DNA from 3 places in the Paenibacillus sp. GCM10027626 genome. Region 3 is predicted to be linked to each of the others. Evidence: riboswitches for the same ligand, from Rfam matches in the RefSeq annotation. Region 3 holds a riboswitch; each other region holds the start of a gene.

Region 1 (12,444 bases), on a different contig from region 3:
AACAATAGGTCTTATTGATTCCTAACATTAAATGAATCAACTGTCACCGGCCATAAGTTGTATAGAAAATGTATAGGAGTAGTTGATACTATAAATATGAAAGGAAACCACTCCCGAACATTAATAAAATAGTGATGTTGTATTCCCAGGAAGCTATAGATAAAAAGAAATTTTAACCAAATTGGGACTATCGGGCCTAACCCATCAATTTTAATTCAAGTATAATCCAAATTAAGCAAGTGTTTAATGCGGAAAATACTAAATGCAAGCTCGTACGATAATGGCAACCCCGTTGACTGTTCGTGTGTTTGATTTTGTTCTTACTCAATAGTGAAATTATGGCAAATAATGGAAGTGGCTTGGTAAGGAATGAATGCTTCTATTAACTGACGAGAGTAAGCGCTGTGCACGCTCCATAGAAAGCGCTGCCGTGGAATTACTCAAGAAAACGTGAAACGGATCTTTGTATAGGAACTATGCTGGTTGCGTCCGTTCTTCCTAAAATTAGACAAATAACTATAGATTACAGCAAACTTGGGGCTATCGTACCTGATCTTTAGACTTATTTCAATATATACTAATGGTGATTTCTGTTTAGAAAATTAAATACATCGTACGATAATAGCAAACTCGTTGAAAGACGGGGACGCAAAGCTATAGGGGCTAACGGGTCAACCAATGCCAGCCAGCTGCCGAATATGATGGAAACCTCCATCTGTTGGCGCATGTTCGGTTACGATGGAGTTTTTTTATTTTGGGCATGAGGAGGAGGTGTTCATTGATGACTGCAGCAATGAGTTGCTTCTACTAATTTAAGAAGGAGAGGAAGATGAAAACGTATCCGCCAACATATCCTCCCACATTCAAAGTAAAAAATAAATAAGGAGGGAATACATTGAAAACAAAATTACTAATCAATCGGATTTTTAAAGTTTTGATGGCTTTTCTCATCATTATTGCGTACAATCCGATTCTTCCATTTCAAAATGCAAAGGCGGCTGCAGATAATAAGTGGCTGACTTATAAATTGGATGGATTCTCTAATGATACGTTTAATCAATTGTTTGAATCGGATGGTACTGCCAATGTTCCCGGTGGGACAAACTTTATACGGCTGACACCGGCAGAGCCAATGAAAAGCGGCAGCGTTTTTAACAAAAATGCAATTTGCCCAAAAAACAATTATTCATTCAGTACAGCCTTTTCGTTTAAAATGAGTCCAAATACGGAAGAGGCTAGTGACGGTTTGACTTTTACGATCCAGACCGGTACATCCAGTCAGTTAAGTGAGGGAGGCGGTATAGGGTATTACGGTATTAAACCCAGCTTCGCTGTTAAATATGATACTTTTTTAAACACAGTTTATCGTGATCCTTCTTCAAACTACATTGGACTTGCGCAAAATGGATCGGTGGAAAATCAGGATGGTTGGTATACCGATTTGGATCAGTATAATGGGGCTAATGGCACCAATTATGTTTTATCAAACGGAACACTGTATTACACATGGATCGACTATGATGGTTTAGCCCAAAATGTTCAGGTACGTCTAGGAACTTCACCAGATAGAGCGAGTGCTAACAAAATTTTAGAAGTAAATAACATAGATCTTGGTTCGATATTTGATGGAAAACCTATTCACGCCGGTTTTACCGCTTCGACAGGATACCCGAATAACGAGACTCATGATATCAATAGCTGGTATTTTGTCAATAACTACGCACCTATTGATACCCTTGCTCAGCCAAATGAGTACAGGCAAGCACCTAGCAGTGTGAAATTAGCGTCTGAGCCGGCTGGCGAACCGGGGGTATACAATGTTACGGCAATTCTGCTAGATCCGCTAGGTAATCCAGTTCCCGATGCACAGCTGGATACTTTTACTTCTACAGTAGGAGACCTAAACGGACCAAACGGAGAGCCTGTAACCGCTTTAGTAGCAGATGCAGACGGAAAGATTCATGCGGTGTTGAACAATGCCGATCATTCAAAAGACATTACACTTTCGGCTACTGCCGGTTGCGCCAGTGATTCTGACACAATTCCGGCTACTAACCAGCCGCCAGTCGCCCCGGATGATACAAAGACTACGCCGGTAAATACGCCGGTCTCGGGGCAAGTAAACGGGACGGATCCAGATGGCGACAGTCTAACCTATAAAGCGGGTCAACAGCCGATTCATGGTACGATTATAGTGAATGAGGATGGAACGTGGACTTACACGCCGGATAAAGACTATGTTGGTGATGATTCGTTTACTGTCATTGTTGATGATGGGCATGGCGGAACGGCAGAAGCAACAATCACGATTCACATCAATCTAAATCCTTCTCCATCTCTCGAATCTAATAAAACAGCAGTAATCAAACAAAAAGCGGATGGGAATAAAGATGCAGCTCATCCGGAAGTGGGAGACACGTTGCTGTATACAATACAGACGCGCAATACGGTAACAGATACTCTCGTGAGCAATCTCGTGATCTCCGACAAAATTCCGGCAGGGTTGGAATATGTTCCGGGTACACTGACCGTAGACGGTAAAGCAGTCAGTGATGATCAGGATGATGATCAAGGCCATTATGCCGATCTTACAGTAACCGGAAAGTTTGGGGATGTAACCGACACGGAATGGTATACGATTACATTCGAAGTACAGGTAAAAGCAGGACAAGCTGGGAAGACGATTGAAAATACCGCGGCTGTCACTGGCGACAATCTAGACAAGCCTGACGAGCCGAAGAATACTGTTGTGGTCTATCCACTTAATCCGCCAGATCCACCAGACGGATGTGGCATCCCGGTAGCCCTGATAAATGGCAGTTTTGAGGAACCACCTGGAACAGGTTCAATGAATGGTTCATTTGGGTACTTTGTAGATGAAGTTCCAGGATGGGAGACTACTGATACATGGATTGAAATATGGGACTATGCTGCAGGTTACCCTGCTCCTTATGTACAAGAACATGTTCCTCCTGTTGATGGTAATCGATTTGCAGAAATAAATGCTGCTATAAACGGCATGTTATATCAAGATGTCCAGACTACACCCGGACAGACGATCTATTGGAGACTTTCACATATAGGGCTAAGCGGAGTTGATACGATGCAACTCCGAATCGGACCGGCAACAGCCGATCCTTATGATACCTCAATCATACAACAAATGTCCGATGACAATACGGCCTGGGGAACTTATACGGGATCCTATACCGTTCCGGAAGGACAAACCGTGACAAGGTTTGGATTTGAGGCTGTATCTACGTCCACTGGATCGATCGGACATGGTAATCATCTAGACGACATCTTTCTAGGTACAGGGCCTTGTGTCGTAGCAGAAAAAACGGTTAGTCCAAAAAGTGACGTATTTGCTGGGGATGAATTAATCTATGAAGTCACCGTGAAAAATGGTGGTGGCGACATTGCCGAAAATACAGTCATCGAAGATGCGATACCTCAAGGTACAGAGTATGTTCCTGGATCAATGAAAATTTTGAACGGTCCTAAAAAAGGAACGGTAACAGATGAGAAAGATGAGGATGCAGGTCATTATGCTGACGGCAAAGTAACTTTTAATGTCGGAACTTTACCGAATATCACTGACCTGCCTGATGGAATTACTGTTCAATTTAAAGTAAAAGCTTTGTCTAATTATGCAGGAAAAGATGTAATGAACAAGGCATTAGTGAAATTTAAAGACTTGCTAATAGATGAAGAAAAACAAACTGAAACGAATGAAGTAAAAACACCGATCAAATATAAAGATCCTGTCCTGAAATCGGAAAAATCAGCAGCGATTCAACAAAAGGCTGATGGCAATACAGATACGGACAATCCGGAAGTCGGCGACACCCTTCTCTACACAATTAAGACTCAGAACACGATGGCAGACAGTCTTGTGAAAAACTTGGTGATTTCCGATGAAATACCGGCAGGTCTCGAGTATGTCGCAGGCAGCCTGAAAGTGGATGGTCAAGCTGTAACAGATGATAAAGATGGTGACAAAGGTCATTATGTCGATGGCAAGGTTGTTGGACTATTTGGCGATATCGCAGACACGAACTGGCATACGGTTACTTTCGAAGTGAAGGTAAAAGCAGGCCAGGCCGGTGCGGATATTAAAAATATAGCCGCCGTTGAAGGAGACAATATTGACGAGCCGGAGAAGCCGGAAGAAGAAGTAAAAGTTTATCCAAGGGTACCTAAGCTCGAATCCGAGAAAACAGCCATCAACGCTGTGACAGGGAAAGAAAAATACGAAGTTGGCGATACGATTGTCTACACAATCAAAACGCGCAACAAAGTATCGGATAGTGAAGTGAAAAACCTGACGATTACGGATGAACTTCCAGCAGGACTCGAATATGTGGCAGACAGCTTGAAAGTAAGCAATAATGGCACAGGCGAGTTCAAAGATGGCAAGGTCACGGCGAATTTCGGTGATGTAACGGATACGCAATGGCGGACAGTTACATTCGAAGCAAAAATTATGTCCGGTCAATCTGGCAAAGAACTCAAAAATATTGCCACTATTGATGGCGGTAACATCGATGTCCCGGATAAACCAGAGGAAATTGTCAAGGTTGATCCGAAAGATCCTGTCCTGATATCGGAGAAATCCTCGGCGATTAAAGAAAAAGCTGTGAGTAACAAGGACAAGGATCATCCGGAAGTGGGTGACACACTTCTCTACACCATTAAGACCCAGAACACGATCGCAGACAGTCTTGTGAAAAACTTGGCGATTTCCGATGAACTACCGGAAGGCCTTGAGTATGTCGCAGGCAGCCTGCAAGTGGATGGCGAATCTGTCACAGATGCCGAAAATGATGACAAAGGTCATTATGTCGATGGCAAGGTAGCTGGACTATTTGGCGATATTACAGACACGGACTGGCATACGGTTACTTTCGAAGTGAAGGTAAAAGCAGGCCAGGCTGGTGCGGATATTAAAAATATAGCCGCCGTTGAAGGAGACAATATTGACGAGCCGGAGAAGCCGGAAGAAGAAGTAAAAGTTTATCCAAGGGTACCTAAGCTCGAATCCGAGAAAACAGCCATCAACGCTGTGACAGGGAAAGAAAAATACGAAGTGGGCGATACGATTGTCTACACCATCAAGACTCGCAACAAAGTGTCGGAAAGCCTGATCACAAATCTATCGATCACCGATCAACTTCCAGCAGGGCTCGAATATGTAGATGGCAGCCTAGAAGTAAGTCATGAAGGTATGGGTGAGTTCAAAGATGGTACCATTACAGCGAACTTCGGTGAAGCGAACGATACGGAATGGCGCACAGTTACATTCGAAGCAAAAATTATGTCCGGTCAATCTGGCAAAGAGCTCAAAAATATAGCCACTATTGAAGGCGATAGCATCGATGAGCCGGATAAACCAGAGGAGATTGTCAAGGTTGATCCGAAAGATCCTGTCCTGAAATCGGAGAAATCCTCGACGATTAAAGAAAAAGCTGTGGGTAACAAGGACAAGGAACATCCGGAAGTGGGTGACACCCTTCTCTACACAATCAGGACCCAGAATACGATCACAGACAGTCTTGTGAAAAACTTGGTGATTTCCGATGAAATACCGGAAGGTCTCGAGTATGTCGCAGGCAGCCTGCAAGTGGATGGCGAATCTGTTACAGACGCAAAAGACGATGACAAAGGTCATTATGTCGATGGCAAGGTGGCGGGCCAATTTGGCGATATCACAGACACGGACTGGCATACGGTTACTTTCGAAGTGAAGGTAAAAGCAGGCCAGGCTGGTGCGGATATTAAAAATATAGCCGCCGTTGAAGGAGACAATATTGACGAGCCAGAGAAGCCGGAAGAAGAAGTGAAAGTTTATCCGCGCTACCCGGTGCTTGAATCGGAGAAGTCCGCGAAGCTGGATACGAAGGCGGACGGCAATACAGATGCGGATCATCCTGAAGTTGGCGATACGCTGGTTTATACGATCCAGACTCGTAACATCGTAACCGACAGTGTTGTCACCAATCTGATCATCGCGGATAAAATCCCGGCAGGCTTGGCATACGTTCCAGGCACGCTGAGCGTAGACGGCAAAGCTGTCACTGATACCGAAGGAGACGATGCCGGCCATTATGCCGATGGTCAAGTGACAGGCCAAATCGGCAATGTGACCGATACGTCCTGGCATACGGTAACCTTCCAAGCGAAGGTGCTTCCTGGCCAAGCGGGCAAGGATATTCGGAACAAAGCGGTTGTCAAAGGAGACAATGTCGGCGAGCCGGACGAGCCGACAACGACAGTGGAGATTTATCCACGTGGCCCTGTTTTGGAGTCTACCAAAACGTCCAGTCTACAAGCTAAAGCGGACGGCAATAAAGATGCGGATCATCCAGAAGTAGGCGACACACTGCTATATACGATCCAGACTCGCAATACTAATGCCGATAGTCTGGTCACCAATCTGGTGATCACGGATAAACTTCCGGCGGGCTTGGAGTATGTACCGGGTACGCTGAGCGTAGACGGCAAAGCTGTCACCGATGCTGAAGGAGACGATGCCGGCCATTACACCGATGGCCAAGTGACGGGCCAAATCGGCAATGTGACCGATACGTCGTGGCATACGGTAACCTTCCAGGCGAAGGTGCTGCCAGGCCAAGCAAGCAAGGATATTCAGAACAAAGCGGTTGTCAAGGGTGACAATGTTGGCGAGCCAGATGAGCCGACAACGACAGTCGAGATCTATCCGCGTTATCCAGCGCTTGAATCGACGAAATCGGCGAAGCTGGAAACCAAGGCAGACGGCAATAAAGATGCGGATCATCCAGAGGTAGGCGACACGCTGCTGTATACGATCCAGACTCGTAACATCGTAACCGACAGTGTAGTCACCAATCTCGTCATTACGGACAAAGTTCCGGCAGGTTTGGCATACGTTCCAGGAACGTTGTTCGTAGACGGAATCGCGGTGAGCGATGCTGAGGATGGAGACCGCGGCCATTATGTTGATGGCCAAGTGACGGGCCAAATCGGCATCGTGACCGATACGTCCTGGCATACAGTAACCTTCCAGGCGAAAGTACTGTCAGGGCAAGCGGGCAAAGATATTCAGAACAAAGCGGTTGTCAAAGGAGACAATGTCGGCGAGCCGGACGAGCCAACGACGACAGTCGAGATTTATCCGCGCGGCCCGGTTTTGGAGTCGACCAAAACGTCCAGTCTGCAAACTAAAGCGGATGGCAATAAAGATGCAGCACATCCAGAAGTCGGCGACACGCTGCTGTATACGATTCAGACTCGCAATACCAATGCGGATAGTTTGGTCACCAATCTGGTGATCACGGATAAAATTCCAGCAGGTTTGGAATACGTTCCTGGAACCCTGAGTGTAGATGGCAAAGCTGTCACTGATGCCGAAGGAGACGATGCTGGTCATTATGTGAACAGTCAAGTGACTGGTCAATTCGGCAATGTATCTGATACGACATGGCATACGGTAACCTTCCAAGCGAAGGTGCTGCCAGGCCAAGCGAGCAAGGATATTCAGAACAAAGCGGTTGTCAAGGGAGACAATGTCGGCAAGCCAGATGAGCCGACAACGACAGTCGAAATTTATCCGCGTTATCCGGCCCTCGAATCCGAGAAGTCGGCAGCGAATTTGACTGAAAACAAGCAGAAGTACGAAGTCGGGGATACGGTTATCTATAAGATCCGGGCAAGAAACACAGTAAGCAATAGCGTTCTGACCGATCTGAAGATTTCGGATACTCTGCCGGCAGGCTTGGAATACGTCGCCGGAAGCATGAAGGTAGACGGCGTAGCTGTTACAGATGCGGAAGGAGACGATAGCGGAAGCTATAAGGACGGCGTTATGAACGCCATCATCGGTAACATTTCCGATACCAACTGGCATACGCTGGAGTTCCGGACCAAAGTGAAAGCAGGACAAGCCGGTCAAACGATCAAAAACGTCGCGGAAGTCACAGGCGGCAACATTGGCGAACCGGGTAAACCGACGAAAGAGATTTTCGTCGACAATGAGCCGATTATCTATCCGCCGTACCCGCCGTATCAATCTCCAGTCATGGAGTCGCATAAAACATCCAAGGATCTGAACGGCGGTAACGTCGAAGAGGGCGACACGATCGAATATGCGATCCAGACGCGCAATACGGTATCAGGCAGCACCGTAAGCAATCTAGTCATTTCCGACGAATTGCCGGAAGGACTGGAGTACGTCCCTGGAAGCTTGAAAGTGGACGGCAAGCCTGTGACCGATGCTAAAGATGAAGACAACGGCGACTATGAGGATGACAAAGTAACCGGGAAGTTCGGCTTCATCACAGACATGAACTGGCATAAGCTGGAGTTCCAGGCAAAAGTAAAAGCAGGACAAGCTGGCCGGACGATCGAAAACATCGCTAAAGTGAGCGGGGATAATCTGTTAGTGACAGATAGCCCTCGTGAAGCAATCACGGTAGTTGAAAAAGTAATTGTTCCTGATCCTGAAACTCCTGTACTAGAGTCGCAAAAAGTTTCGAAGAAACTGGGCAGCGGCAGCATCAAAGCCGGTGACAAGCTGGTGTACACGGTGAAAGCGCGGAATACAGTACCAGGAACCATGGTCAGTAATTTGGTGATAGCCGACGAATTGCCGGCAGGGTTGGCTTATGTGCCAGGCACATTAAAAGTGGATGGTCATAAGGTAACGGATAAAGCAGATGGTGACAGTGGCTACTATGCTGCTGGAAGAGTTGTTGGAGAAATTGGCGATGTCATGGATACGAAGTGGCATACGATTGTGTTCCAGGTCCAGGTCGAAGAGGGCCAAGCCGGCAAAAAGATCAAAAACATCGGCGAAGTAGCTGGGGACAATGTACGTGCACCGGAGGAGCCTTATGAGGAGATCATCGTTGGCGGAAATGACAACGGGAACCATCAAGCGGGCAAACCAAGCAAACCGGGACAACCAGGCAAACCAGGGCAACCGGATAAACCTGATAAACCAGTGAAGCCGGGAGAGAAAGAACCAACCAAACCGGGTCCGACACCTGAGCAGCCTTGGGTATCCACAGGTGGAGGGAACGGCACGGAAAGCGGCAGCAAGAACAATGGTCAGCACTACTTGCCAAAAACAGCGACCAATATGTACACGTATTTGTTGGCAGGAGGCCTGCTCCTTATTGCCGGCATGTGGCTGGCAAGAAGAAAAAAGACCGATAAAAAGAATGCCTCGTAGCAAAAACTAAAAAAGCAGCCCCTCTCCTTCGGGAGGCGGGCTGCTTTTTGTGCTTGTATCAGTTTTCTTTGGTGGTAAGCGTTAGATAGCATGGGGGTGCGGTTATAGTGCCCCTCCCGTGCCCAAATACAGGACAAGGAAGCTTCGCTTAGTGTGTCGAGAACATTTCCCGCAGTACCCGAAAGGCCCGTTCCCGATCCTGAACATCCTGTTCTTTAAGCAGCATAACGGTTTTCCATATCCATTCGTCTGCTTTGAACTGCTCATGCTGATCATGATCGAATGACACGATTACGTTGGTATGCAAGGCTTCGGCTATTTTTTCTAGAGTTTGAAGCTGTATGTTCTGTTCACCTCGCTCGACGCGACCGATATATGTTCCTTGCGATTCCAGCACTTCTGCTAACTGTTCCTGTGTCCAACCCTTCGTTGATCGGTAATGCCGTATCTGCTCACCTATCATTTTGGATAACTGACTCATGTTAGCCGTTCACCTCTTTCTATAAGAAGTGTAGACCAATGGTGTAGTGCTCTTGGAGATTACCAAAAGTTCAAATAAAATATATTTGAACTTTTAAGTTCTTCCGGCAAACAAGGCCAATCGGATAAACCTGATAAACCGGTGAAGCCGGGAGAGAAAGAACCAACCAACCCTGTCTCCGACACCTGAGCGACCTTGGGAATCCACAGGTGCAGGGGAAGGCACGGAAAGCGGCAGCAAGAACAATGGTCAGCACTACTTGCCAAAAACAGCGACCAATATGTACACGTATTTGTTGGCAGGAGGCCTACTCCTGATTGCAGGCATGTGGCTGGCAAGAAGAAAAAAGACCGATAAAAAGAATGCCTCATAGCAAAACTGAAAATGCAGCCCCTCTCCTTCGGGAGGTGGGCTGCATTTGCGTTTATATTAGTTTTTATTGTCTGAACTGGGGGGATGGTCAAAAAAGCGAACTTTTTTCTTGTTGCAAGGGGAGAGAAACCCTACTTTATATACTTGGACAGCTTCAATGTCTCAATCATTTTCATCAGCCAACATTTCAGAGAGCATTCGATAAATCTTGCGTTGCTTGGCTTCAGTTTGCTGCAGCATAAGGGTGACGCTTTCCCAAACCCAGGTCTTCTGGTAAAGGTACTCTTCATTGTCGTTATCCAGTAAGGCAAATATGCTAATTTCAAGGGCATCCGCTATTTTTATAAGTGTTTGTATGCGAAAATTTTTCTCTCCGCGTTCAAGTTGTCCAATATATGAGCCGGTAGAACCTATAGCTTCTGCCAATTGTTCTTGGGTCCATCCCATTGCAGAGCGATATAGCCTGATTTTTGCCCCTACGAGTTCCTGAATATTAACCATTTCTACACCTCATAGTCAGTGTAGAACATGAGATAGGATTAATGGAGTCGTTAAAACGACTAATGTGATTATTCATTGTCGTTTTCTGTTTTATTCAGTATAATTTTCTTAGAACCTCCTATTTTACGAAAGAGTTCTGTTTTGCTTACTTAGTGTTACAAAACCAACAAAGAAATATACAAAATCCATGAAAAAAGAGGAGGCTTGCCGTTTTCAACATTAACGAACAAAGAAAGTTTCCAGATAGCTATCATGAGAAGAAGTCTTTTAATGTTGAACGTTCATTGAAGGAGGAAATAGAACAAGTGCGAGGTGAACTTCATGAATTAGTTAGTAAATATAGTATGTTAGATTCACTAGTTTTGGAAAAATCAATTGAACTTGATAAGCTTTTAAATCTATATAAGAACTAATTTCAGCGGAAGAAATAATTCTAAAAGCAGCAACTGCCACCGGTCTTTCAATGGCCAGCAGCGGCTGCTTTTTTTGTATAGAAACTGTATATACCCAATTGGTAGACTTATAGCAAATGTCGAAATTTGGTGATTTATGTTCAATACTAGGAAAAAAGGAGTGGGTATTCCTGTGAGAGCGATACTGGTTGATGATGAGAGGCTTGCGCTGAAAAAGCTGAAAAACATGCTGGAATGCGATGTGGGTGGTGTAGAGGTTGTTGGGATTTGCTCCGATCCGGGCTATGCGGTGCAGATGGTAGCGGATCATCAGCCGGACGTTGTCTTTTTGGACATACATATGCCTGAGATGGATGGGCTTGCATTGGGCGAACGGATCCAAGCGGAAGTGCCGCATGTCGAGCTGGTGTTTGTAACGGGCTACGATCATCATGCTGTGGAGGCGTTCAAGCTGTATGCGCTCGATTATTTATTGAAGCCTGTACAGAGCGGCAGATTGCAAATGACCGTGCAGCGTCTGCTTTCCAAGAAGCGAATTAACACAGCGCCTGTTCAGGAGCCTGTGGTACAGCAGCCGATGATTTGCTGCTACAAGCAGGTGCGCTTCCAGTTCCCGGGTACCGAGCCGCAGCAGATTAAATGGCGGACCAGCAAAGCGCAGGAATTGTTTTCATATCTGTTATGCCATCGGGGTCGTTCGATTGAAAGAAACGAATTGATGGAATTGCTGTGGCCCGGTTTTGAAGAGGCCAAAGCCGCGCAGCAGCTTTATACGACGATTTATCATATTCGGCAAACTTTAAAAAGGAACGGCTTGGAACAAGTGTCGCTTTATAGCGGCAATTTGGATGCGGGTTACCGCCTTGTTCTGGGTGAAGTGCGTGTCGATGTAGAGGAGTGGGAACGGCAAGTGGAAGCGCTGGAAGTGCCAAGCTTGCCTACCATTGCGGAGCATGAGCGCGTGCTGTCTCTCTATGAAGGCGATTACTTGGGTGACCATAATTACGGATGGGCCGAACAGGAAAGGGGACGGTTGCAGCAAATATGGCATCAGCATGCAAGGAATGTAAGCAAGTTCTATATTGAGCAGGGGGATATGGAGGCGGCAATCCGAATAAATCATCGTATTCAGCAATTGCTTCCAGATGCGGAGGACAGTTATTACCAGTTAATGCAGCTTTACGATGCCGTTAATAACCGGGGAGGAGTAGAGGAGCAATATAATCTGCTGGTCGTCAGGATGGCGCAGAAACCCGAATCAGTGATTGATCCCGGTATTACCGAGTGGTACTACCGTTGGAGGCGGGAGGATATCGCATTGCAACCTATGTAAAAAACAAGGCCGTCTTTCGCCAGCGATAAGCTGCGGCAGGACGGCCTTTGCTGCTATTCAATAAAGAATAGGCGATATTTCTCGTAATCGGCGGTCCGGCATTCCATCTTTAGCCTCGTTCCGTTTTCTT
Region 2 (7,747 bases), on a different contig from region 3:
AGTATCGGTAACACCTGCTAGCGGCAGTAACTCCTATAAGGTGCTTGTTTCGGATAAGTTGCTCCCATTTCCGCTTCAAGGCGAGCAGGTTCCGGCAGGAGCTTCTGATTACAACTTAGGTGATGACATTCCAGATGTAGATGCAAATACCAATAAGTATGTAGGTATATATGAAGTTGATGAGAATGGTAATATCATCAGTTTTAAACAAATTACTTTAACAAACGATGATATAAAAATGCCAACACTGGAGATCGAAAAGCCAGCCGATACTAAAGTTTTCGAGAACAAACCTGAATTTACAGGTAAGACGGAAGCAGGCGTGCAGGTAACTGCTAAAATAAAAAACAAAAACGGTGAAATAATCGATGAACCACAGGTGAATGTAAACGATGACGGAACCTGGAGTTTCCTCCCAGGAAGTGAGCTGCCGGATGGTGACTACACGATTGAAGTAACCGCAGACAAAAATGGAAATTCGGTAACACAAACGAAGGATATAACGGTAGACGCCACGTTACCTAAACTGGAAATTGATAAACCAAGCGGCAACAAAGTGTATGTGCCTAATCCTGAGTTTGGGGGAAAAGCGGATCCAGAAGCGAAGGTGACAGTAACGCTCAAAGATCAAGACGGCAAGGTGATTGAAACCAAGGAAGTTCCGGTTAAGGAAGATGGAACATGGAACTTCACGCCGGAGAATGACTTGAAAGACGGCGCGTACACAGTTGAAGTGACTGCCGAGAAAGGTGGCAAGTCGAGAACGGAAACGAAGGACGTAACCGTCGACACAACAGTGCCGGCATTGGAAATCAACGAACCAAGTGGTAATACCGTAACGGTAGCAAAACCAGAGTTCAAAGGAAAAACAACCCCAGGAGCGACGGTAACCGTTGAAATTAAAGACAAAGACGGCAAAGTAGTTGGCAAGCCGGAAGTAACAGTCAACTCGGACGGAACGTGGAGCTTCTCGCCAGATATTGATTTGCCGGATGGCGAGTACAGCATTGAAGTAACCGCTACGAAAGATGGGAAATCCACCAAAGAGAAAAAGAATGTAACGGTGGATACAAAGCTGCCATCACTGGTTTCTTTAACACCTTCAAGTGGAAGCTTAAGCCCTGCTTTTGATCCAGCTAAGGGTTCATATACGATGACTGTAACCAACAGTGTATATGAACTGAAGTTTACGCCAGTAGCAGTTGATCCAGGCTCGAAAATTGAAATTAAAGTCAACGACGGTTCATTTGCCATGGTAGCAAGCGGCTCTGAGAGCGGAGCGCTTCCGCTGAATGTCGGTGACAACAAAGTAATCGTCAAAGTAACCGATCGTTATGGCAAAGTGAAAGAATATGTCGTCACAGTAACACGCGAAAATGCAAACACAGATGGAGGAAACTGGTGGATACCAGCACCGGGTCCAGGCCCATCAACAACAGCCAATATTATCACTAGCGTGGATGGAGCAAACAACAATTTCGCAACTGGAACAACAAAAAAAGATGGCGACAATGAAGTCACAACCGTTCAAGTGGATACCGGCAAGCTGAATGAGATTTTGGCAGACGGCAAGTCACATCAGTTGTCAATCCGCGTACCAGGCCAAGGAGAAGTCGAAGTAAAAGGCTTGACCGCAGCGGATGTGAAGAAGCTGGTTGACACAGGCTCGACGCTGACGATTGAGGATGAACTGCTGGCGATCTATCCGGTTCCGGCGCAGCAGCTGGATCTGGACGCTATCGCGAAGCAATGGAATGGCGCGGAACTGAAAGATATTGCGCTGGACATCACCATTAAAAACGCTTCGCAAGAGCTGGCCGACAGCGCCCGCAATGAAGCAGCAGCGAAAGGCTATGAACTACTCGTGCATCCGGTCGATCTGGATCTGACGTTCTCGAAGGATGGCAAAACCGTCCGCGCAGGCCAACTGGACAAGTATGCGGTGAAATATATCGCACTGCCGAAGGATATTGATCCGAACCGGATTACGACGGGTGTCGTGGTGAATCCGGATGGCACAACGTTCCATCTGCCAACAGTCGTAACAAAAATCAATGATCGTTACTTTGCCCAAATCAACGATCTGCGCAGCGCGGGCACCTACTCGGTGATCTGGAATCCGCAGGACTTCAATGATGTGAAGAAGCATTGGGCGCAAAGCAATGTGAACAATATTGCAGCAAGACTGCAATTGAAAGGAACAGGCAACAATACGTACTCCCCGAACCGCAATGTCAACCGCTCGGAGTTTGCTTCGATCGTGACGTTGGGGATGGGCTTCATGCGTCAGGAAGTGCCGCAAAACATGTTTAGCGATGTGTCGCAAGCGCATTGGTACCATAATGCGGTGACGATTGCCAATGAGTTTGGCATTGTACTGGGCTACTCCGACGGCTTGTTCCGTGGCGAGCAGGAAATCACTCGCGAGCAAGGCATAGCGATGATCGCTCGTGCCTACCGATTTGCAGCGATACCGAAAGCGATGAGTCAGGCAGAAATTGCCGCAACGCTTGCAAGCTTTGGTGATGCGGACAAAGTGTCCAACTGGGCGAAAGAATCTGTCGCTCAAATGGTAGCAGCCGGTGTCATTGAAGGCAAAGGCGCGAACCTGCTGAATCCGCAAGCAAGCATGACACGCTCGGAAGCGACAGCAATGATGGAGCGTTTGCTCAAAACAACTAATCTGATTGACTAATAGCATGAAATGAAGCAGCTGTCACCGGCCATTAAAGCTAGTGGCAGTTGCTTTTTGTTGCGGATAGGGGAATGTAGATTTGCCATATTGATGCATGCCAGATGGTTGTATAGGAAATGTATAGGAGCAGCTGATATACTATGAACAAAGGAAGAAATATGTAGATATTTGTTAGAAAGCGGCATGATTATAATTCTTCATAAGGCCATTCCCAAATATTAATAATAGTGATGTTTATACTCTCAAAAAAATAAGCCCCAAAACCTACAAATAGAAATAAATTTTAACAAAATTGGGACCATCGGGCCTAACCGACCAATTTTTTTCTAAGTATAATCCTAATTAAGCAAGTGTTTTATTTTAAAACTCTACATACAAGCTCGTACGATAATGGCAAACCCGTTGAAAAGCGGGGACGCAAAGCTAAAGGGGCTGAAGATTCGCTTAAGATGCGAATTCCAATGCCAGCCAGCTGCCGAATACGACGGAAACCTCCGTCTGTTAGCGTATTTTCGCTTTTGGACGGAGGTTTTCTTTTTCTTCGAGCTGAAAGAGAGGTGTTTGCTATTAATCAAGGAACAGGGAAGAAGTAATGGCACAAGGAACAGGGCGGTATAGGAAGCGACAGTAATGGCACCGGATCAAGGAGGCGGTCATTGTCGATTAGCAGTACTGGTGGTCTTCAATAACCACAGTTTGGAGGGAGACAATTGAATAACACCCGAGCGGGAACAAGAAGAAACATACTAAGGCATTATTTAATTAAATTTTCTGTATTATTGCTCGTCATTACAGGGGTGCTGCCCCCTGTTTCAACAGTGCAAGTCCATGCTGCAGAGCCCTTTACGCTTAATGCGATTGATTCGTATGGTATCTCTGCCGACGGCAAGACGCTCTATCAGTTTGATGGGAATAACCCAGCAGCGCAACCAAAGGCAACCATTGCGGTTAAAGGTCTTACCATGGGTCCATCTGATTATATGAACGGTTTAGCTATGCCCGTTACCGGCGATGCTATTTACGGAGCCTTTCACGGATCTGGTTCTTATAAACTTTATAAAATTAGTGCAGATGGAACTGCCACACTAGAGACAACATTATCTGGAACAGCCGGTAACGCCGCAATTTCCGCCGAAGGAAAGTATTACTATTCGTACGGCAGTAATGGCAAAACATACTTAGCTTTCTATGATACCGGCACAAAGGAAAAGGGTTTAAGTGAAATTAAGGGTCTTAGTGCCGCCGGCGCTGATTTGGGCGGTGACCTGGTCGTCGATGGTGAAGGCTACTTATGGTTTTTTAGAGGTAACGCTGTGCTTCAACTGGACCCAAGAAATGCTACCATTATAAGAACTCTCCCTATAACAAACTCAGATGGTATAGCTATAGAGGCTGGTGTTAGGGGAATCAGCTTCTTGCCTAACGGTAAGATGTTCCTGCTTGCTGGAGACACTAGTCCCAAATTCTATATACTTGACCCGGATACGCTAAGCACTACTTATCTGGGGGCAATGACGGGACCTGTATTTTTTGACTTAGCATCAGGAGCCACACCACGATTCGCACCTAATCCCGCTGTAATTGAATCCAACAAAACAGCCAGCCTGCAAGCAAAAGCTGACGGCAACACAGATGCTGATCATCCGGAAGTGGGAGATACGCTGCTGTACACCGTTCAGACTCGTAACACAGTTGCTGGCAGTTTGGTTAGCAATCTCGTGATCTCTGACGCAATTCCGGAAGGCCTTGAATACATCCCGAGTACGTTGAAAGTAGACGAAATAGCGGTAAGTGATGCTCAGGATGGCGACCGCGGCCATTATGCTAATGGTCAAGTGACGGGTCAATTTGGCGATGTGACTGATACATCATGGCACAAGATAACCTTCCAAGTGAGGGTTCTGCCTGGACAAGCGGGCAAGGATATCCAGAATACAGCGCTTGTCAAAGGAGACAACATCGACGTTCCAAATAAGCCAACAACAACTGTTGAAGTGTATCCGCGAGGATCTGTTTTGGAGTCAACAAAAACCTCCAGCCTGCTCACCAAAGCTGACGGCAATACAGATGCAGATCATCCGGAAGTGGGCGACACACTGTTGTATGCGATCCAGACTCGCAACACGATTGCCGACAGTCTGGTAACCAATCTCGTGATCTCCGACATGATCCCGGTAGGTTTGGAATACGTTTCGGAGACGTTAAACGTAGATGGAACAGCGGTGAGCGATGCTGAGGATGGCGACCGCGGCCATTATGCTAATGGTCAAGTGACGGGCCAATTTGGCGATGTAACCGATACATCATGGCACACGGTAACTTTCCAAGTGAAGGTTCTGCCTGGCCAAGCGGGCAAGAATATCCAAAATACTGCACTTGTTACGGGAGACAATGTCGGCGAGCCGGAAGAGCCAACAACGACTGTTGAAGTGTATCCGCGCGGATCCGCTTTGGAGTCAGCAAAAACCTCCAGCCTGCTCGCAAAAGCTGACGGCAACACAGATGCTAAGCATCCGGAAGTGGGAGATACGCTGCTGTACACCATTCAGACTCGTAACACAGTTGCTGACAGTCTGGTTACCAATCTTGTGATCTCCGACATGATCCCGACAGGTTTGGAATACGTTTCGGAGACGTTAAACGTAGATGGAACAGCGGTGAGCGATGCTGAGGATGGCGACCGCGGCCATTATGCTAATGGTCAAGTGACGGGTCAATTTGGCGATGTGACCGATACGTCATGGCACACGGTAACTTTCCAAGTGAAGGTTCTGCCTGGCCAAGCGGGCAAGAATATCCAAAATACAGCGCTTGTTACGGCAGACAATGTCGGCGAGCCGGAAGAGCCAACAACGACTGTTGAAGTGTATCCGCGCGGAGCTGTCTTAGAATCAACGAAAGTGGCCAGTCTGCAAACCAAAGCCGACGGCAATACAGATACAGAACATCCGGAAGTGGGCGACACACTGCTGTATACGATCCAGACCCGGAACACAGTAGCAGACAGTATGGTCACCAATCTTGTGATCTCTGACAAGATTCCGGCAGGCTTGGAATACGAACCGGGCACATTGTGCGTAGACGGAACCCCAGTGAGCGATGTTGAGGATGGGGATTCAGGCCATTATGCCGGTGATCAAGTGACGGGCAAATTCGGAGATGTCACGGATACGTCATGGCACACGGTAACGTTCCAGGCGAAGGTGCTGCCAGGCCAAGCGAGCAAAGATATTCAAAATACAGCGGTTGTTACAGGAGATAATGTCGGCGATCCAGATGAACCAACGACGACCGTCGAGATTTATCCGCGCAATCCAGCACTTGAATCCAAAAAGATAGCGGAGCTAGATACGAAGGCAACTGGGAACACAAATGCGAATCAGTTTGAAGTGGGCGACACACTGCTATATACGATTGAGACCCGCAACACAGTTAGAGATAGTCTGGTCACCAATCTGGTCATTTCTGACCTGATCCGGGCAGGCTTGGCATACGAACCGGGTACGTTGAGCATAGATGGCAAAGCTGTCACTGACGCCGAAGGAGACGATGCAGGTCATTATGTGAATGGCGAAGTGATCGGAGAGTTCGGAAATATTTCGGATAATGAATGGCATACGCTGACATTCAAGGCGACCATAAAAGCCGGCCAAGCGAGCAAAGAGATCCGAAACGTGGCTGTAGTAAGCGGCGACAATACTGGCACACCGGACGAGCCGGAAACGACGGTGAAGGTAGAGCCACGGAATCCGGTTCTTGAATCGACAAAGACGGCGAAGCTGGAAACAAAGGCGGGAGGCAATACGGATGCGGGTCACCCGGAAGTGGGCGATACACTGCTGTATACGATTCAGACCCGCAACACGATTTCCGATAGTCTGGTAACGAATCTTGTCATCTCAGATATGATCCCAGCAGGCTTGGCCTACGTACCGGGAACGCTGAGTGTAGATGGTAAAGCGGTTACCGATGATATGGGAGACGACGTCGGCCATTATGCCGATGGTCAAGTGGTTGGACAGTTCGGTGAAGTTACGGATAATGAATGGCGCACGGTAACTTTCCAAGCGAAGGTACTGCCAGGCCAAGCAAGTAAAGATATTCAAAACAAAGCGCTTGTCAAAGGTGACAATGTTGGTGAGCCAGATGAACCGACAACGACAGTAGAGATTTATCCGCGTTATCCAGCGCTTGAATCAACGAAGTCGGCGAAGTTGGATACGAAGGCAACAGGCAACACGAAGACGGATGAGTTTGAAGTGGGCGACACGTTGTTGTACACGATCCAGACCCGTAACACAGTTACAGAAAGTCTGGTCACCAATCTTGTCATCTCTGATGTAATACCGGAAGGTCTAGAATATGTGTCTGACAGTTTGAAAGTAGACGGAGAAGCTGTCACCGATGTAGAGGACCAGGACAAAGGTCATTATGTTAGTGGCAAGGTCGTCGGACAGTTCGGTAATATTGCAGATAATGAATGGCACACGCTGACATTCAAGGCGACCATTAAAGCCGGCCAAGCGAGCAAAGAGATTCGAAACGTAGCTTTTGTGAAGGGCGATAATACCGGCACGCCTGACGAGCCAGAAACGACGGTGAAGGTAGAGCCACGGAATCCGCTTCTTGAATCGACAAAGACGGCGAAGCTGGAAACAAAGGCGGCAGGCAATACGGATGCGGGTCACCCGGAAGTGGGCGATACACTGCTGTATACGATTCAGACCCGCAACACGATTTCCGATAGTCTGGTAACGAATCTTGTCATCTTTGATATGCTCCCGGCAGGCTTGGTCTACGTACCGGGAACGCTGAGTGTAGATGGCAAATCGGTTACCGATGATGTGGGAGACGACGCCGGTCATTATGCCGATGGTCAAGTGGTTGGACAGTTTGGTGAAGTCACGGATATCGAATGGCACACGGTAACTTTCCAAGCGAAGGTACTGCCAGGCCAAGCGAGCAAGGATATTCAGAACAAAGCGGTTGTTAAAGGTGACAATATAGGCGAGCCAGATGAACCGACAACGACAGTAGAGATTTATCCACGTA
Region 3 (12,444 bases):
TATTATTGCTGAAGCGCAATTTTGCAGCCGTAACCTCATACGGTGTTGTCGAGGGTGCATTGAAGCCGCTTCATACATGGACATGCGAAGACCTGCCCGGACTTCGGCTCGAAATACACGAGGAAGAGCTGGAGCGGATAGCGGGATTTATCGTGGAGTAAACACGAAGAACCACCTTCCGGCATGTGATGCCGGATAGTGGTTCTTTGCATGCTTTAAATCCGTTTCATTGCTTAATTTAACGGAGCCATTTCACCAGCCAATCGTAAGCTTTGGCCCCGCTGATCTCATGATTGCCGGCAAAACTGTCGGCATCAACCGCCTGCTCCTCACCCAGCAGCCGGTACGCTTCCCGAACGCGGTCAAGTGCGCCCGCTGCCGACGTCTTCGGGAAAATTCGATCTTCCGATCCAATCTCGGCAAGCAGCGGCCGCGGCGCGATCAGGCTGATAATATCCGGGAGCTCGGCGTGCCGGCTTAATCCGGGAATATAGTTATCGACACAATGATGAATGGACAAGATGCTCTCTTTAAAGGTGCTGATATAACCGCTGACTACCGTAGCTTTAATACGGTCATCGAGCGCGGCTGAGAAGGAAACGACGAGCCCGCCGCCGGAGATGCCCATCATGCCAATGCGCTGTGCATCAACATCCGGTCTGGCTTGCAAGTAGTCAACGGTACGAAGCGCTTCGTATACCCGATGCCCTGACATTGTATGGCCCATTTGCAATAAAAAAGTCGATATAGAGTGGCATGAGCTATATTCTCCCCTGTCGTACTCCGCTTTCATTTTGCGTTCTCCGAAGCCGAGCAGCTCCGGTGCCACGACTAGAAATCCGCGCTTTACAAGCTCCACAGCGAACTGCTTCTGGTAGCCGGGATCGCCTTCGATCTTGTTCCCGTCGGGGTCCAGCCCGACGATCTCCTTGCTGCCATAGCCGTGACCGTGACAGGCTACAATAGCGGGGAAGCCCCCCTCGGAACTGCCCTCTTCAGGGATAAGCACATACGCCGGCATTCTCAATCCCGGAAACGTGGTGAACTCGACACTTTGCCGGATGTAGCCGTCGCATCGCTCTTCTTCCAGAACGACCGCGCCCAGCTCGGCCGGTATTTCCGGAAACCCGCCCAGATCGTCGATCAGCTGCGTTCTCAACGCTTTCTGCCAACTCTCCCACTCCGCCTCGTCCTGCGCCCCAAAGCGATATTTGGGTATGACACTGTCGTACATGGCTTGCAAATAATGATCCGGATGCCGCATCTTATTCCCCGTCCTTTCTTAGCTTCTTCAGGTTCTCTTGGGCCTTCCCTGTGCTGAAAACCCGACTTTTTGAACACACACTTCAAGAAAAATAAAAAGACGTATTCGCTTCTATCATCTCTAATCTCCGCGAACAAAGCAAACGAATAATTTCAACATTTATGATCTTCTCAATCAGGCTGGCGGCCACTCCACTAGTCCGTTCCTTTCACCAGACCATATTTTGTTTTAATCCGATCGAGCTTCTCAATCATGGGCCCAGCACACACGAATGTTTGGAGGAGTTTAAGAGTAAAAAAAGATGTACATAATAAGTGTAATTGAATATACTTTAAATATGCAAAAAGCATTGATATAATTGGATTTTTAAGTGTAAAAAGGTGGTGTATTTCATGACTTACATGTTTGCTTATGAGCACTTTGATACTACGGAAGGACGGTTGGTCTATAAACCCAATCTCAATCCCTATGACTATGAAATTCTACAACTTATCCTAGAGGCAGAGAGAAATATAGGTGCATTAGCAAGACTTGGATTAAAAAGCCATCCATTAAAACCAACAATCCTGCGTAACTCTCTAGTTAAAACAGCTCATTTCACAACTAAAATTGAACAAAATAAACTGGAGCTTAAGGAGGTAGAGCAACTCTATCAAAATTACAAGAGAAACCCACTTACAATTAAACAAAAGGCACAATTGGAAGTTAAAAACGTCTTTGAAACCTATGAGTTTATTTACAGCTTAGCTCCAAACAAAGATTTTTCCGACATGGATGAACCTGTATTAAAAAAAATTCAACACACGTTAATGAACGACCTAACCGGTTATCCGGAGGGCTACAGAAATATACCCGTAGCACTTCAAGACGGTGATGGACATGTTAGTTATCAGCCCCCTGCATTTAATGAAGTTCCACGACTCATGCAAGCCTACTTTTCCTGGCTATACACCAGTGTCACCGGATTTATGAACCCCTATGATACAGAAAAAGTGAATCCTGAAAAGAGAGTACATCCTCTGATCATTTCCGGGGTCACCCATCATTTGATAGGCTATATCCACCCGTTTCCTGACGGTAATGGAAGAACAGCTCGGGCATTCTCAACCTTGGTTGGCTTAATTCATTCCGACCTTGCTACAATCAAGGATGCATTTAGTGTTGAAGAATTTTTCGATAAAAGAATCGAGGATTATTATGACACACTTATGGCCGCAACCCAAGGTAACCTAAAACCTTTCATTGTTTTTTATCTTGAATGCGTTAATGCATCTCTTACCAAAGTTCTCAAAGAACTCCAACGTTACGATCGGATAAAGCACATTCGTGAGCTATTGGGCAAAGGGCATGCCAAAACAATGTTCGAGTTGATTAGCAGGATGGAAGAAGGAGAAATATTTCATAGACAACTGTTTGATAATATCCTGGATGCCTCACCCTCAAGTATTGCAAAAAATATTTCAAAGCTTAAAGATTTGGGGGTTATAAAACCGGGGGATAGTCGAGGAGAATATATCGTTTGTATCGTGGATTGAGCCATGCCTATTTCAATATTTTGGGCATTGTTCCCTTGGGGAATAGTGCTCAAAACGCATAACATACCCAGGTCCGAAATTTGAAGGAGGGTAACCCGCTAAGCGGCTTCATCTTACGGAAGCCACAGACCTTATTTCGCCAATTATCTTCCTTTTTAAAATCTAAACGGAAGTGAGCGATGTTAATTGGACGTTTTTGGCGAAATCGTGCTCATGATCATCAAATAGAGGTGTACAGTTCCGTTACACTTTCAAATCGGTCGAATTTTCTGAAATAGCGGCCGTCACATCCGTCCCGTTCATCCAAAAAAAACCGTTCCTTTTGTAAATGGAGAGTCGAAACTTCCACCTTACAACAGAAACGGTTTCTTTTTTGTTTGAGAAAAGGGGCGTCCCGTCATTTAATGTCAGGCGGGACTGCCCCTTTTTAAAGTTTGGCGAAACTAGTTCGCTTTCTTCTTAAATCTTAGACGAAGGATAAGACCTGCGCCCGCCAGTCCAAGACCAATCAAATAGTACGGAACAGGGCTTGCTTCTCCTGTTTGAGGAAGAGTTTTTACATTTGCAGATTCTCCTACTAATCTAACCGGAGAAACCTGCTCTTTTGGCATTGGCACTTGTACTTGACCATTATCGCCATCCTCAATATCGCCGTCATCTGGCAAGTTACCTTGCGGAACTTCTTCATCGTCGATGATGACAGTTTCCTCTTCTCCCGTATCAACATCAACCGGCTGTTCTGGGTTAACTTGGTCAACCGGATCTACCGGGTCAACTGGACCACCAGGATTTACCGGCCCACCGCCGGGATCTACTGGACCACCAGGATCCACCGGACCACCAGGATCTACCGGGCCGCCAGGATCTACCGGACCACCGGGATCTACTGGGTCGGTAGGTTTCTTCGTTGTTACGGTAACGCGATTAGAGTCAATTACCTTTTCGTCCAAGATGAGCTGGGATACATTCGGAATGACAATTTTATCGTTTTGAATGTACTTGCTCAACAGGGATTTTTCAACATTCGGAGCGATTTTGACTGTAATAACAAGCTGATACTGTTTACCGGATAAATATTGATATGAACCGTCCAGCTTTGGCAGTTTCACTTCGACAGTGTTTCCATCAACGTTTGGTGTGCCATAAACACTGTCCGTTACACTATGATGTCCGCCTCCGTAGACGTCGCCTGTTACAGTCAATTGGACATTTTTCACTACCAATACCGGCTCCAATTGATCACGAAGAGTAACCTGAGACCAGTCCCCGATATGCTCTCCGAAGGTGTAGGTTGTGGTGAACGTAAATTCTTCATCAAGCGAAGACAACTCTTGTTTATCCACTTTTTTCACTACTGTTGGATCTTCAGGATTTACTGCTTTGTAGTAGAAGATGTACTCCTGAGAGGCGTTGGCAGTTAACGTGTAGACTGCTGTCAGTTCCTCCGCCATATAACCTGCTACCACCGCGGCTTCCAGCTTTACGCTTTCACCGACCTTGCCGCTCTTTTCTGTTGGAGGCGACAATTCTTTGTCCGTGCCTCGCTCCAGATATTTCACCGTTACACTTGCACTACTTTGCTCATTTGCATTGTAGTAGAAGATGTACTCCTGAGAGGCATCAGCCGTAAACGTATAAGTCGCCGTTGCGTTTTCCGCCGTGTACCCTGCTACCGCCGCGGCTTCCAACGTTACCGTTTCGCCGACCTTGCCGCTTTTTTCGGTTGGAGCTGACAATTCCTTATCCGTTCCGCGCTCCAAATATTTCACCGTTACACTTACACTACTTTGCTCATTTGCTTTGTAGTAGAAGATGTACTCCTGGGAAGCTTCAGCCGTAAACGTATAAGTCGCCGTTGCGTTTTCCGCCGTGTACCCTGCTACCGCCGCGGCTTCCAACGTTACCGTTTCACCGACCTTGCCGCTCTTCACGGTTGGAGTCGACAATTCTTTGTCCGTCCCACGCTCCAGATATTTCACCGCTACGCTTACACTACTTTGCTCATTTTCTGTGTAGTAGAAGATGTATTCCTGAGAAGCTGCTGCCGTAAACGTGTAGTTCGCTTGAATCTCTGTAGGCGTGTAGCCTGCTACTGGCACAGCCTTCAGCGTGACAGTTTCACCAGTTTTACCGCTTTTCCCGGTCGGAGCTGACAATTCTTTGTTCGTTCCTTGTTCCAGGTATTTCACCGTTACATTTTGCTCGTTTGCCGTGTAGTAAAAGATGTATTCCTGGGAAGCGTCTGTTGTAAACGTATAGCTCGCTTCGTTCACTTCCGGCGTATAGCCCGCTACCGGCGCAGCTTCCAGCGTTACTGTTGTGCCATACTTGCCGTTTTGCTTGACTGGGGCAGATAATTCTTTGTCCGTTCCCCGTTCCAAGTATTTCACCGTTACGCTTTGCTCGCTTGCTGTGTAATAGAAGATGTATTCCTGAGAAGCTTCTGTCGTAAACGTGTAGCTCGCTTCGCCTTCTACTGGCGTGTAACCTGCTACTGGCACAGCCTTCAGCGTGACAGTTTCACCAGTTTTACCGCTTTTCCCGGTCGGAGCTGACAATTCTTTGTTCGTTCCTTGTTCCAGGTATTTCACCGTTACATTTTGCTCGTTTGCCGTGTAGTAGAAGATATATTCCTGAGAAGCTGCTGCCGTAAACGTGTAGCTTGCTTCGCTCTCTACTGGCGTGTAGCCTGCTACTGAAACAGCCTTCAGCGTTACCGTTTCACCAGTATTACCGCTTTGCTTGGTCGGGGCAGACAATTCTCTGTCCGTTCCCTGTTCCAGGTATTTCACCGTTACCTCTTGCTTGTTTGCCGAGTAGTAGAAGATGTATTCCTGATTTTCCGCCGCGGTAAATTTGTAGCTCGCTGTCGCATTCTCGGCTGTGTATCCTGCCACCTTAGCTGCTTCCAGCGTTACCGTTTCACCATACTTGCCGCTCTTCGCGGTTGGAGGCGACAATTCTTTGTCCGTTCCACGCTCCAAATATTTCACCGTTACGCTTTGATCATTTGCCTTGTAGTAGAAAATGTATTCCTGATTTTCCCCCGCCGTAAAGGTGTATGTTCCTGTTGATTTTTCTGCCGTATATCCCGCTATTTCAACTGCTTCCAACGTTACGGTTTCACCGAACTTGCCGCTTTTCACGGTAGGAGCCGACAATACATTATTCGTTTCACGCTCCAAATATTTCACCGTTACGCTTTGATCGTTTGCCGTGTAATAGAAAATGTATTCCTGGTTTTCCGCCGCGGTAAAGGTGTATGGCGCTGTTGCTTCTTCTGCCGTATAGCCGGTTACCGACGCAGCTTCTAGCGTCACGGTTTCACCATACTTGCCGCTCTTCGTGGTTGGAACTGACAATTCTTTGTCCGTTCCCCGTTCTAAATATTTCACCGTTACGCTTTGATCATTTGCCTTGTAGTAGAAAATGTATTCCTGGTTTTCCGCGGCGGTAAATGTGTAAGGCGCTGTTGCTTTTTCTGCCGTATAGCCGGTTACCGACGCAGCTTCCAGCGTTACCGTTTCACCATACTTGCCGTTCTTCGTAGTTGGAGCTGACAATTCCTTTTTCGTTCCACGCTCCAAATATTTCACCGTTACGCTTTGCTCTGCAGGTACATATGTCGCATCGACTTCTTTATTGCCATCAACCGTGATCGTTTTTGAGCCGCCGGACGGTGTGACGATTTGATAGCCTGCCGGGGTATCGAATACCACCGTATACTTGCCATATGGCACTTCAGTAAACGAATAGGCTCCATTGGCATCGGTTGTCGCATCGGCAACCTTATTCCCGTCTTTATTTTTCAGCGTCACTTTCACGCCTTTAAGTGGCAGGTCGGTTGATTCATCCGTTGCCGAACCGCTTACGGTCGCTATAAGCTCCTGTTGCGAAATGTAGCCGAACCAAACGGTCGCCGTTGGATTGGTTCGAGTAAGATTGACACGGGTCGGATCGTCACCAACCTTGAGTACGTACCCATTGATGGACGGAGCCGCCACCGAGTAAGTTTTGTCTAACTCCAGCGCTCTTTCTCCATTCTCTTCAAAATGACCGCTGAAAATCTCCTGTGCCAGCTCCGGACGCTCTACTACAACGCCATCTTTATTGACCGGCTGGCCCTGCTTATTTACTTTATAGCCTTTAACATTGATCGAGCCTTTCCCGTAGCTTACCTCCGGAACGACGAATTCCTTGGTCGTCTCCGAACCGTTGGCATCGATGTAAGTGATGGTTGTTGTACCGTTAGTTGGATACAACTGAACCGGGTTCGGATTTTTCGCCATATCCATGCGAACCGTATAGGTCAGCGTCGCCGGCTTTCCTTCTTCAATATTGCCGCTTTCCCAGCGGAACGTCTCCGTGGCCGGATCCCATTTCACCTCACCCTGGCTTGCTTCATACGTCCCATCAACAAGGTTGAACATATCTCCCATCGGGTCAATAATAACCGGGTTTCTGGCAGCATAGGCAAACTGTCCTGTCAACTGATCGAATACTCCCTCCAGTTCGGAACTGCTTGAAGCATAATAACCGCCATTCTGACTGTTCTTGAGCACATAAGTAGCATTTTTGTTATTACCGACTTCCAGCCCAATGGAATATATGGTGACTTTGTCATCGTTCATAATACTGTGCGCTTCCGACAAAGTCGCTATGCCATTTGTTTTGACTTTGAAGCCATTTACCTTATACTCCCAATCCCCGTACCACGTATCTAGATCGTAATCTGACCCTGACCCTATGACCTTACTGTAGTCGAACTTGGAAAGAATAAAGTTATATTTCTTATCTGGCCACACATAATTGGTAGCAGCACCAGCCTTATAACTGTATGTCGGCTCGCCGTCGCTTAACAGCACGATGGCCTTGGCTTGCGCTGTACTCTCGGCCAACAGTTCCCGGGCCCGATGAAGGCCTGCCTGAATATTCGTACCGCCTGATGCGCGAATATTGTTAATGGACGATTTCAGCTTTTCCTTTTCAGCGGCCCCTTTAAAACCGGAAACATCCTGAGCACCTTCATTAAATGTTACAACCGCTATTCTTGTGTTTGAATCAGGGATAAGAAGCTCATCGACAAATCGGTTTGCCGCCGTCCTCGCATTGGACATCCTTTTGTTACTGTCCATGCTGCCCGACTTATCGATGACAAGCACGACATCAGAAGTTGTCTCCAGATTTTTGCCCTCTACGGTCAGCTTAATCTTCCATTCCCCCGGTGTACCGGTGGGCTCTGCTTGCTTGTTCAGGTTAATGGCGCCGGGATTGGGCCAAACGAGCTCCCCGCCTGAGGCCCCGTTCGCATAAGCTTGTTGAAAAGGATAACAAGCATTAACAATCAGTGCCAAAGCAAACAAAAGGGTTAATAACTTTCTGCCAACACCCATTTCTTTGATATCACTCCTTTTCCTGAATACCAACAACATCGGTTTGGGCTGCATTACAAAAGGCGATCACCTCCTCCTGCATAGTCAGTCTTACCTTTAGCAGTAGAATCTCTATTGACGATAGCTGCGAGTTTACTAGAAAAACAAAAAAAATCGCCGATTGCATCATCATCTTGTGAAAATGCAACCGGACGATCATAAGTCTTGCGACTGTTAGACTCCTGGCTTTGCGGCCTAACCTTTCGGTTAGTGTGCCCTATTCGATTGGTAAATTTGACCCAATAATTGTAACTTCACACGAGATTATAACTTCATATTTTTCTTTAGTCAACCATTTTTTTGAACTTTTGAACTTTGTGTTATTCGTGATAAAGTCACCCACTCTCCCCAATCAGGTCTCATCAGCCCCCGTCTGCCTGCTTATAATTTCACTTACAACCTCAATGCTCAATAAACGTAATTGCCAAAAGGACCCACCGAAACTGTGTCGTCCCTTTCAGCTTTTTTTGATGAATGCCAGTATACGGGACATAGTCCATCCAAGTTTCGGCCTACAAAGACGTCTATTTGGGCTTGGGCCCTCCAGAGGTTTACAACAGCGCAACTCTCGGGCGAACCGGACCCTCCAGCACAAACAGAAGTTGATAGAACGTATGATGATGCCAGGGCACCCGATATCCTCCCAAATGCTTGCGCTTTGTAGATTCGGATTTTTATGATCAAGCTATGATTTCACTATCGGCTTCTTGGACATGAAGAGAAAAGTTACTAGATATAAAAGGGAGCATAACCACGTATATTTGAAGATTTGCTGTCCCATAGAAAAGTAGATATTCATAGGCAGGGAACAAAAGTCTGCTTCTGGAGCGGGTGATGGGAATCGAAATCACGCTATTAGCTTGGAAGGCTAAAGTTCTACCATTGAACTACACCCGCAAATTTGATGGTCGGGACGACACGATTTGAACATGCGACCCCCTGGTCCCAAAGTAAGTGGTGGGTCTGTTAAAGTGTGTTATGATGTTGCAAAAAGACTTATCTAGTGCGGTCTATCAAATTTGTTCAGTTAGCTCCGATTCCGGAACGAATCCGCTGCCATAGACCGGGATCGCGAACCGCAGCCGGTTGTCGACTCCTGCTGCGGTTCGCGTCAGCACGCCTCCCGGCGCATACGTATAAGTGGGCGCCTTCATCAGCGCTTCCCGATCCCAAGAGCCGGCCGCCTGGCCGAACCCTTGCTGTTCCACAAGCATCATATACTGCGCATACCAACGCACAAGAAAATCGTTGGCATGGTTAATATGATTGCCGGTCATATCGTTTAACGCTTCCGCGTCAGCGGCAGCCCCCTCGGGGGCCATTCTGTCATGAATACAAAGTTAGATTTTTAAATGAGTACTCCATCAGGTTCGGGTTAGTTTTTTATTTGAGCTGACACGTGCTTCCTTGCGAGGCTGATCCGGAGAATAATATCCAGATTAGCCTCGTCCGCTTATAGAGTCAACAGCCGATAAAGCACCTGCACGGCCTCCGCCCTCGTAGAGAAAGCCGGCGCGGCCAGCCTCTTTCCGTTACCGTTCATGATACCAGCTTCCACAAACCGCTGCATGGCGGTCCTGGCATACTTGGCTACACCGTCCGAGTCGGGGAAGCTTTTCAAGGTATGCCCGCTTGATCCCGTCGGCAGCTCGCCTAACGTTTCCAACGCCCGATAAAGAATGACCATCATGTCTTGACGGCGAATAAAAGACTCGGGCGAGAAATTGCCGCCGCCTGTGCCGGATACCAGTCCAAGGCGTTTCGCCGTGCCGAGATATCGGGTATAGTACTTGTTCCCCGCATCCGCGAAGCCGCCCGTTCCGTCTGCGTCCGCTTCGATGCCGTAGGCGTTCATAACCATGATGAGGAAATCGGCACGGGTTACATTTCGTTCAGGCGCGAATAAGCCGCCACCCAAACCCCTGACAATATCTCTGGCCGATATGAACGCCACGGCCTCATGGTACCACGCCTTACCGGCAACGTCCTTGAAGCCGACTTCGTTGTAGCCAACCGCGAACGACATGAATGGTGCGGTTTTGATCCGAACGGCTCCTTTCGCGTCGTCATACCTGCCTCTCGCAACGTTAAGCTTGCCGGCTTCGTCGATCGCGTAAGCGATAATGGCATTCTTCTGCTCTCCGGGCTTCGGTGTATAAGGGATGTGGATTTCCGCGGCGCCTACGCCAAAGCTGTCCAGCTTCTCCTCCCCTGCCATGACGGCGAAATCATAAACCGGCCGGTCTCCGATCTTGGCCTGCGCTTCCAGGGTCAGAGCGCCGAAAGCGGCTTTGGATATACGGATGCTGATATTCCCTGCGTTCGCGGCGGCGCTGAGGGAAGCCACGGCTTTGGCGTCAAAAGCAACGCTCGCGATCCCCGCATCGATTCGCAATGACCATGAAAAGGCATTGGCCGTGAGCCTCCATGCATCCCCTGGGAAGTCCACAACGACCGCATCTGCTTTCTCCGCCGACTCCGCCCGGATGGCGACTTCCACCTGCTTCCCTTCGGCTAATAGCTCCATCGCCTTATTCAACAGCTCCGCCATCAAACGGTCGTCTACTTGAACGGACGCCTTCCCGGTCGACGGATCCAATGCCGCTTTCAAGGAAACCGATACGGTCGTTACGACTCCGTTCCGCGTGATCGAAAGCTCCGGGAGCGGTGCAGGAGCTGCGCCCGGCGTTACCGATCCTCCATCCGACGGAATCGAAGGATTGCCCATGTCGATGTTTCCCGTCCCATCGGCCGGCTCGCGGACATAATCGGGCGATAACGCAGGTTCCGACACCCGATAAACCGTGATCTCAGCGTCCGCCGGCGCCTCCCCTCCGCTTATCCGGATATATCTGGCCGTAATGGAGGGAAACATCGCCTGAACGACGCCTTTCTTGCTGTCGATCGCCTTGTACACCTGCGACCAATCCCGGCCATTCGCCGAAGCTTCGATGCGAAAACTCTTTTCTGACGGATTGCCGTCAAACGCCAGTTGGATGCCGTTTACCTGCTTGTCGGCTCCCAAGTCCAACAAGCCGTCTTGCGGGAGCATGCCGGACGCCACCGTTTCGACCCGCTGTTGGATTCGGATCAGGTCTAGAAACGAGAGGTCAATTTTGCCGTTCGGCAGTTCAAACCGCACATATCGTACGTTCTCGCCTTCAGCCAACGCAGAGGAGAGACGGGTCGCTTCTTTGCCATGCCAGTCTGCCAGCTTCGTCCATTCCGTTCCATCGTTCGAGACACTCAATGCAACGCGATCAGGAAGCAGCTGCCGCCAGTTCAGGTCGTCGAAAGCCAACCAGCCAACGCTCGCATCGGCGCTGCCGTCCACCGCTTCAAAGCGCACCTTGCTGCCTGCATGCCCCGCGGCATCAATCGTCAGCATCTTAAAGCTAGAATCGTCGGGCGGCGCTGTCCTTCCGATTTCGTTTCCATCCTCGCCCACAAGTCGGTAATAATTGTTCCCGTTGTCGCCATATCCGGCTGCGAGGAATCGAACAAAGTCCGCTCTGAGCGTAAACGGGACGCTCGTGATCGTGCCGACGGCGCCGACTCCACCGGCACGGGAATCCTCCCATTTCGAACCTCTTGCGCCTACGGTTTCCGGATGCTCCGCAACGCCCGACGGCGCGCTTCCGAATGCTGTTCCTGTCGTCGTCCATGTCGTATAGCAGCCGCACTCGAAGTTGAAGTTGTCCTCCTGCGTGATGCTGTCCAACGCCAACCAAGCGTAGCCGCTGGCGGTATCTCCGTCGACCATGCGAAACCGGACCGTCTGGCCGACCAGATCCGAGACGTCCCAGAACCGTTTGATGAATTGGTTCAAGGGCTGGGATTCCATGCCGGGCGGCGTGGCGATGCGAAGACGCTCACCACCTTGACCGATCAATTCGTAGTAGTTTTTAGGCGGATCCCAACCGTCTTGTCCATTCCAACCGGCGGCGAGGAAGGTCAAAAACGGTTTTTCGATGACGAACGCTTTCGAGGTGAGCGTACCTGTCGCATTCTCGCCGCTCACCAACGAGTCCGCCCAATACTTGCCGTTGTCCGTGCCAAGCGGCCTGCCCATCTTCACCGAGTTCGGCTCGGCCGGAAATGCGTTGCCAGTACGTTCCCAGCCGTCATAGGTGCCGGACTCGAACGACCAATAAGGATCCTCTATATGGTCTTTGTTGTTGTATCCGAAGAGATTTCCGAAAGCAAACCACCC

What was found. A riboswitch is a leader RNA that binds a small molecule or an ion and turns the genes downstream of it on or off. The one in region 3 is predicted to bind cyclic di-GMP.
Region 1: linked by a shared signal. The riboswitch ahead of ACFQ0N_RS38295 (isopeptide-forming domain-containing fimbrial protein) and the one ahead of ACFQ0N_RS28610 (MucBP domain-containing protein) in region 3 are both predicted to bind cyclic di-GMP.
Region 2: linked by a shared signal. The riboswitch ahead of ACFQ0N_RS09155 (isopeptide-forming domain-containing fimbrial protein) and the one ahead of ACFQ0N_RS28610 (MucBP domain-containing protein) in region 3 are both predicted to bind cyclic di-GMP.

The regions. Positions count from the first base shown of each region.
Region 1 covers NZ_JBHTHC010000003.1:454,080-466,523, reverse strand. The annotation lists cyclic di-GMP riboswitch class I at 614-697, shown strand; gene ACFQ0N_RS38295 (isopeptide-forming domain-containing fimbrial protein) at 896-9,214, shown strand; gene ACFQ0N_RS09135 (helix-turn-helix domain-containing protein) at 9,363-9,695, opposite strand; gene ACFQ0N_RS09130 (LPXTG cell wall anchor domain-containing protein) at 9,868-10,068, shown strand; gene ACFQ0N_RS09125 (helix-turn-helix domain-containing protein) at 10,230-10,568, opposite strand; gene ACFQ0N_RS09120 (aspartyl-phosphate phosphatase Spo0E family protein) at 10,853-10,981, shown strand; gene ACFQ0N_RS09115 (response regulator) at 11,154-12,314, shown strand; gene hflX (GTPase HflX) at 12,368-12,444, opposite strand, start outside.
Region 2 covers NZ_JBHTHC010000003.1:470,193-477,939, reverse strand. The annotation lists gene ACFQ0N_RS09160 (Ig-like domain-containing protein) at 1-2,695, shown strand, start outside; cyclic di-GMP riboswitch class I at 3,078-3,175, shown strand; gene ACFQ0N_RS09155 (isopeptide-forming domain-containing fimbrial protein) at 3,406-7,747, shown strand, end outside.
Region 3 covers NZ_JBHTHC010000019.1:96,713-109,156, reverse strand. The annotation lists gene ACFQ0N_RS28625 (alpha-amylase family protein) at 1-161, shown strand, start outside; gene ACFQ0N_RS28620 (alpha/beta hydrolase family protein) at 239-1,264, opposite strand; gene ACFQ0N_RS28615 (Fic family protein) at 1,657-2,799, shown strand; gene ACFQ0N_RS28610 (MucBP domain-containing protein) at 3,243-8,192, opposite strand; cyclic di-GMP riboswitch class I at 8,372-8,458, opposite strand; tRNA gene ACFQ0N_RS28605 (tRNA-Gly) at 9,055-9,128, opposite strand; gene ACFQ0N_RS28600 (hypothetical protein) at 9,245-9,508, opposite strand; gene ACFQ0N_RS28595 (discoidin domain-containing protein) at 9,685-12,444, opposite strand, start outside.